DNA from 2 places in the Mesorhizobium sp. M0563 genome. Region 1 is predicted to be linked to the other one. Evidence: predicted binding sites of a transcription regulator. Region 1 holds the regulator's gene; the other holds the start of a gene.

What was found. Region 1 encodes LexA, which represses DNA repair genes until DNA is damaged. Its sites were predicted from a motif close to TGTTCNNNNTGTGTTCNG; they were not measured.
Region 2: NKI50_RS00040 (ATP-dependent helicase) is a predicted target of LexA. The motif match lies at 1,943-1,960, and genes of this name have one in related genera.

What each region holds. Positions count from the first base shown of each region.
Region 1 covers NZ_JAMYQV010000007.1:119,420-122,835, forward strand. The annotation lists gene NKI50_RS12090 (ComEC/Rec2 family competence protein) at 1-1,637, shown strand, start outside; gene lexA (transcriptional repressor LexA) at 1,631-2,362, opposite strand; gene kynU (kynureninase) at 2,834-3,416, shown strand, end outside.
Region 2 covers NZ_JAMYQV010000001.1:8,945-12,360, forward strand. The annotation lists gene NKI50_RS00040 (ATP-dependent helicase) at 1-1,901, opposite strand, end outside; gene NKI50_RS00045 (glucose/quinate/shikimate family membrane-bound PQQ-dependent dehydrogenase) at 2,154-3,416, shown strand, end outside.

The DNA.
Region 1 (3,416 bases):
GCAGCATGCCGTTTGCCGCGCGGCTTTCTTCCGCGATCGAAGACGCGCGCGAATCCATCGCCGACCATATCCGCAGCCGCATCGGCGGCGCCGAGGGCGAGATTGCTGCTGCGCTGATCGTCGGCGTGCGCGCCGGCATTCCCGAGGAGATCAACGAAGCGATGCGGCGTACCGGCATCTACCACATCATCTCCATCTCGGGGCTGCATATGGCGTTGGTCGCCGGCACCATTATGGCGCTGCTGCGCGGCGCCTTTGCGCTGTTTCCCGATTTCTCATCGCGACGGCCGGTCAAGAAATACGCGGCGGCCGCCGCGCTTTTTTCGATTGCGGCCTACCTCGTCTTTTCCGGCATTGTGGTGGCGGCCGAACGCAGCTTCATCATGTTGGCGGTGATGCTTATCGCCGTGCTGTTCGACCGGGCCGCGCTCACCATGCGCAACCTGGCGATCTCGGCCATCGCGGTCATTCTGGTGTCGCCGCACGAGGTGGTCGGTCCGAGCTTCCAGATGTCCTTCGCCGCGACGGCGGCCCTTGTCGGCGCCTATGCAGGCTGGTCCGATTACCGCGCCGGCGGGGCCACCACGCCGCCGCCCCGGCGGTCGCCGCTACGCTTTGCCACTAGAAAGGTACTGCTGGGCATGGGCGGCCTGGCGATGACCTCGATCATTGCAGGGAGCGCCACGGCGCTTTTCGCCATATGGCATTTCCAGCGCGTGGCGCCGCTCAGCCTGTTCGCCAATCTGGCCATCATGCCTATCGTCTCACTGGTCGTCATGCCCTTCGCCGTCCTCAGTGCGCTGGCGATGCCGTTCGGCGCGGATGGGCCTTTCCTCTACGTGATGGGCAAGGGGCTGACGGCGATGATCGCCCTGTCCGGGTGGATCTCCGAGCGCTCGCCGATCGATGCGGTCGGGCTGATTTCGCTGAGATCTGTCCTTTTGGTGACGATCGCCCTCGTCATTGCCAGCATGGCGACGACCTGGTTGCGGCTCGTGGCCCTTCCTTTTGCGCTCGCCGGCTTGCTAACGACAACGCAGACGCGCGTACCCGATGTATTGATCTCGGAGGACGCACGGCTCGTCGCGCTGCCGATCGGCAGCGGTGAACTCGCGGTCAACCGGGCACGCCCGAATGAGTTCACCATCGACAACTGGAAACGCGCGCTCACATCAGAGGCTATCGTCGCGCCGGAAACACCTGGAAAGAACGATCCGCAATTCGACATTGCCGATCCGGCCGACTTACCGCCGGGCATGCCGTTCATTTGCACGGACGGTCTCTGCCTTGCCAGGCATCCATCCGGCGCGATCATCGCGCTAGCCAATGACCGCGATACTGCACGGCCAGCCTGCGCCTTTGCCAGCTTGATCGTCATCGACGACGCCACCGCCCATAATCCCTGCTACTACGACCGGCTGGTCCTCGTCGTCACCAAACGGCAACTGGCGCGCGCGGGAAGTGCGGCCGTCTATTTCGATCCACAAGCGGCAACACGCGCCGAAATCCGCTTCGCCGTCGAAAAATCATACCGGCCCTGGCACGTGCAGCGGAAATTTTCACGCGCGGCGCGGGGCATGCCGCCATACCGCAGAGCCGACAAGCCAAAAGCCGGCGCCAAGGGCGCAGCTCAGTAGCGGCGGATCAGCCCAACGAGCTTGCCCTGCACCTTGACCCTGTCTGGTCCGAAGATGCGCGTCTCGTAGGCCGGATTGGCGGCTTCCAGGGCGATCGAGGCGCCCTTGCGGCGGAACCGCTTCAGCGTCGCTTCTTCCTCGTCGACCAGTGCCACCACGATCTCACCGGGGCTCGCCGTATCGGCATTGCGGATGATCACCGTGTCGCCGTCGAAAATGCCAGCCTCGATCATCGAATCGCCTTTGACCTCGAGCGCATAATGCTCGCCGCCCATGATCATGTCCGGCGGCACCGAGATCGAATGAGTCTGGTGCTGGATGGCATCGATCGGCACACCAGCGGCGATGCGGCCCATCACCGGGATAGACACGGCGGCGACGACATCGTCGTCATTGCCGGCTGCAGGGACGCGCGACGATGTCGGCTTGCCTTGCCGAGGACCTTGCCCAAGACTGCCCTGGATGACACTCGGCGAGAACTTGCGTGCCGCATTGAGGCCGGGGGCGATCGAATCGGGCAGGCGCAGCACCTCCAGCGCACGGGCCCTGTTGGGCAAACGGCGAATGAAGCCGCGCTCCTCCAGCGCCGTAATCAGCCGGTGGATTCCCGATTTGGAAGCCAGGTCGAGCGCTTCCTTCATCTCGTCGAAGGAGGGCGGGATACCGCTTTCCTTCAGCCTTTCGTGGATGAACATAAGCAGTTCGTGTTGTTTGCGTGTCAGCATAGCGACCCCCAACAGAATCAGAAAAACAAACCCAGAACAAACACTATCTGTTCCAGTTGTGTTCCGCAACTGTTTAAAGTTTAATGAATGTGTTAGGGCTCGGGTAACGATACCACTCGCCAAACCGGGACGCTGCATTTTCACCGCCGCGGGCCTCATCGCCTTGATTCTGCTTTCGTTTGCGGCCTCTGGGTTTCCAGAAGGCGGCACTGGTATCGGCCGTCAGCCGGCAAAGGGGCACGGAATTGAAGCCGTATCGACTGTGCGGTTTGGTCAATGCACCGTGAACGAAACGAACTCAAAACGCCAACCTTGGGTTGGCTTGGCTCCTGGTTTCCACCGCATGGTCAGGCAACTTGTCGCCGGTGGAGCCTTGCTGCGCGATACCAGGTAATGGAGAACCGCTCGTGACCGATGGATGCCGTCGATGCGTGTCCGGCGTTGCGGTGAATCTTGGGGAGCAGACAAATCATGACAGGAATTCCCGATCTCGTGGCCATAAGGGCGATGGATGCTGCAGATCCGCTGCGCGCGATGCGCGACCGCTTTGTGCTGCCGCAAGGAGTGATCTATCTCGACGGCAATTCGCTAGGGGCCGCTTCGCGTGCCGCTTTCGATGAATTGAGCAAGGCAGTGACCGAAGAATGGGCGCATGATCTCATCCGCGCCTGGAACACGGCCGGCTGGTTCAACATGCCGCTCGAACTTGGCGACCAGCTCGGGCGCCTGATCGGTGCCGCGGCCGGCCAGACGGTGGTCTGCGACACGACATCGGTCAACATCTACAAGCTGCTGCACGCCGCCATGGCCATGCGGCCGGAGCGGCAGGTCATCGTCGCCGAGGGCGACAGTTTTCCGACAGACCTCTACATGGCTGAGGGTGTGGTTTCGACGCGAAAAGATACGCTGCTGCGCCTCTCGGGGGTCGACGCGCCGAGCATCGAAGAGCTGATCGACGAACGCACCGCCGTGGTGCTGGTCAACCACGTCAACTACAAGTCGGGCGAACTGCGCGACATGCCGGCGCTGACGCGCAGGGCCCAGGAAGCCGGGG
Region 2 (3,416 bases), on a different contig from region 1:
TTGACGGCGTCGAGCTCGGCGTTCTGCTCGGCGTCCATGACGAGTGCGACATGTTCGAGGAAGGAGCGCAGCGATTCGTACTCCTCCATGGAGCGGATCAGTTCTTTCAAGTTCTCGAGCCGGCCGGGCGCTTCCACCGAGCGGTCGTTCTTCCACATGTCGGTGTAGCCGCTCTCCTCCAAAATGGTCTCGGCGAGCTCGGTATGCGGGGTGGTTTCCAGAGCCTTCTGCCAGCGTTCGAAATTGGCGGCGACCTCGCGAAGTGCGGCGCGCGGCTTCGGCTTCAGCTCGTCGCTCTCGGCGAGTTTTGCCGCCGCCTCCAGCATCGGGATGCGAAGGGCGCGGGCGGTATCATGGATCTGGCGGATGGTGGCCTCGCCAAGCCCGCGCTTCGGCACGTTGACGATGCGCTCGAAAGCGAGGTCGTCGGCGCCTTGCGCGACGACGCGGAAGAAGGCCAGCGCGTCGCGGATCTCGAGCCGCTCATAGAAGCGCGGGCCGCCGATGACGCGGTAGTTGAGGCCGAGCGTGACGAAGCGGTCCTCGAATTCGCGCATCTGGAAAGACGCGCGGACGAGAATCGCCATATCGTTCAAATTGTGCTTCTGGCGCTGGTAGGCCTCGATGGTCTCGCCGACGGCGCGGGCCTCCTCCTCGGAATCCCAGGCGGCGTGGACATGCACCTTCTCGTCGTCCTCGGCGATCTTCTCGGTAAACAGCGTCTTGCCGAAGCGGCCCTCATTGTGGGCGATGAGATGCGAGGCGGTGCCGAGGATGTGCGCGGTCGAGCGGTAGTTGCGCTCCAGCCGGATGATGGTGGCGCCGGGGAAATCCTTGTCGAAGCGCAGGATGTTGTCGACTTCGGCGCCGCGCCAGCCATAGATCGACTGGTCGTCGTCGCCGACGCAGCAGATGTTAACTTTGCTTTCGCTCACGGCCGCGCGCGAGCTTCGCTCGCTGGCCTCCGCGGGGGCGGCCTGGCCGGCCGACGCCCGGTCGGGCTTGCGGCCTTCGGCCGAAGAGCGCCCAATCTCCCCCGCGAGGGGGGAGATTGGCTTGCCTTGAGGCCGCTGGGCCAGCAGGCGCAGCCACATGTACTGTGCGGTGTTGGTGTCCTGGTACTCGTCGACGAGGATGTAGCGGAAGCGCTTGTGGTATTCCTTCAGCACGTCCGGATTGGCGCGGAAGATGCGGATCGGGTGACATAGGAGATCGCCGAAGTCACAGGCATTCAGCGTCTGCAGCCGCTCCTGATAGGCCTTGTAGAGTTCGCGGCCCTTGCCGTTGGCGAAGGCACGGGCATCGCCCTCGGGGATGTCGGCGGGACCGAGGCCCTTGTTCTTCCAGCCGTCGATCATCTGGGCGAACTGCTTGGCCGGCCAGCGCTTGTCGTCCAGCCCTTCCGCCTGGATGAGCTGTTTGATCAGCCGCACGACATCGTCGGTGTCGAGAATGGTGAAGTCGGATTTGAGCCCGGCCAGCTCGGCATGTCGGCGCAGCAGCTTCACGCCAATCGAGTGGAAGGTGCCGAGCCACGGCATGCCCTCGACATTGCCTTCGCCGATCAACAGGCCGATGCGCTGCTTCATCTCGCGCGCCGCCTTGTTGGTGAAGGTGACGGCGAGGATCTGCGAAGGGAAGGCCTTGCCGGTGGCAAGGATGTGGGCGATGCGGGTGGTCAAGACGCGCGTCTTGCCGGTGCCGGCGCCGGCCAGCACCAGCACCGGGCCTTCGGTGGTTTCCACCGCCAGCCGCTGCTCGGGGTTGAGGCCGTTGAGATAATCGGGCGCGTTGTTTTGATTGCTGCGGGCAGCCATGGCGCGCGCGGCGATGCCCGAGGGGGCCACGGGCCGCGCGTTCGGTTCGTCAAAAAAGGGCATGTCTTCCGAAAAGCCGGACATCTCCCCCCGAATGTAGTGATTCGGCAGCGAAAGGCCAGAAGTGTCTCCGTTTTGTTCTCTGTCCAGCCGGTAGACTCACAATCTGAATGGGTCCGCTAACCAAAACGCCGGGCTTGCGATAGGCCGGCGCCGTAAAACGCCGAGCTTGCTTGACAGGGGAGGCGGGCCGGAGAAAGTTGCGTGGGGGCAGGAACGCAATGCGGGGTTGCCCATGGACGCGTCGCGGAGCGCACCAGTCGAAGGAGCACCGTCTTGGCTGTGGTCATCACCTCCCTGATCCTTTTCCTCATCGGCCTGGCAGTTGGCGGCGGCGGCATCTGGCTCGTGACGCTGGGGGGCAGCTGGTACTATGTCATCGTCGGTCTAGCTTTCCTTGTCGCGGCCTGGCTGCTCTACAGGCGCAGATCCACGGCGCTGTGGCTCTATGCGGCGATCGTGCTCGGCACGCTCGCCTGGGCGGTCTGGGAGGTCGGCTTCGACTGGTGGGAGCTCGGCCCGCGCGGCGGCATCATCGTGCTTGTCGCGCTATGGCTGTTGACGCCATGGGCGCGGCGCGGGCTTACCGGTCCCGACGGACGCGCGCCGCTGATCCTCGCCGTGCTGGCCTCGCTTGCGGTCGCCGGCTATTCGATGACGACCGATCCAAAGGATATTGCGGGTGAACTCAACACCGACAAGGTGACGCCGACGGCCGATCTCGGCGGCAACGTGCCGGCTGGCGAATGGCACTATTACGGTCGCACGCAATATGGCCAGCGTTATTCGCCGCTCGACCAGATCACCGCCGAAAACGTTGCCAATCTGCAGCCGGCCTGGACCTATCGCACCGGCGACGTGAAAGGGCCCGACGACATCGGCGAGACGACCTATCAGGTGACGCCGCTAAAAATCGCCGACACGCTCTACATCTGCACGCCGCATAATTTCGCCATCGCCATCGATGCCGCGAGCGGCAAGGAGAACTGGCGCTTCGATCCGCAGGTCAAGCTCAACAAGGACCGCCAGCACCAGACCTGCCGCGGCGTGTCCTATTATGCCGATGCCAAGGTCGCCGCTGGCCAGCCCTGCGCCACACGCATCTACCTGCCGACATCCGACGCCCGGCTGATCGCGCTCGATGCGGCGAATGGCCAGGTCTGCCCGACTTTCGCCGAAGGCGGCACGCTGAACCTGCTCGCCAACATGCCATATCCGAAGCCGGGCTATTATTATTCGACCTCGGCGCCGCTGATCGTCGCCAACAAGATCATCGTCGGCGGCGCGGTCAACGACAATTATTCGACGCAGGAGCCGTCCGGGGTCATCCGTGCCTACGATGCCGACACCGGCGCGCTGTTGTGGAATTGGGATTCCGGCAATCCGGACCAGACGACGCCGCTGCCGCCGGACCAGACCTACACCAACAACTCACCCAACATGTGGTCGACGGCGAGCGTCGACGAGAAGCTCGGGCTGCTTTATGTGCCGCTCGGCAACAAGACGCCGGACCAACTCGGTGCCGGACGCAGCGCCAAT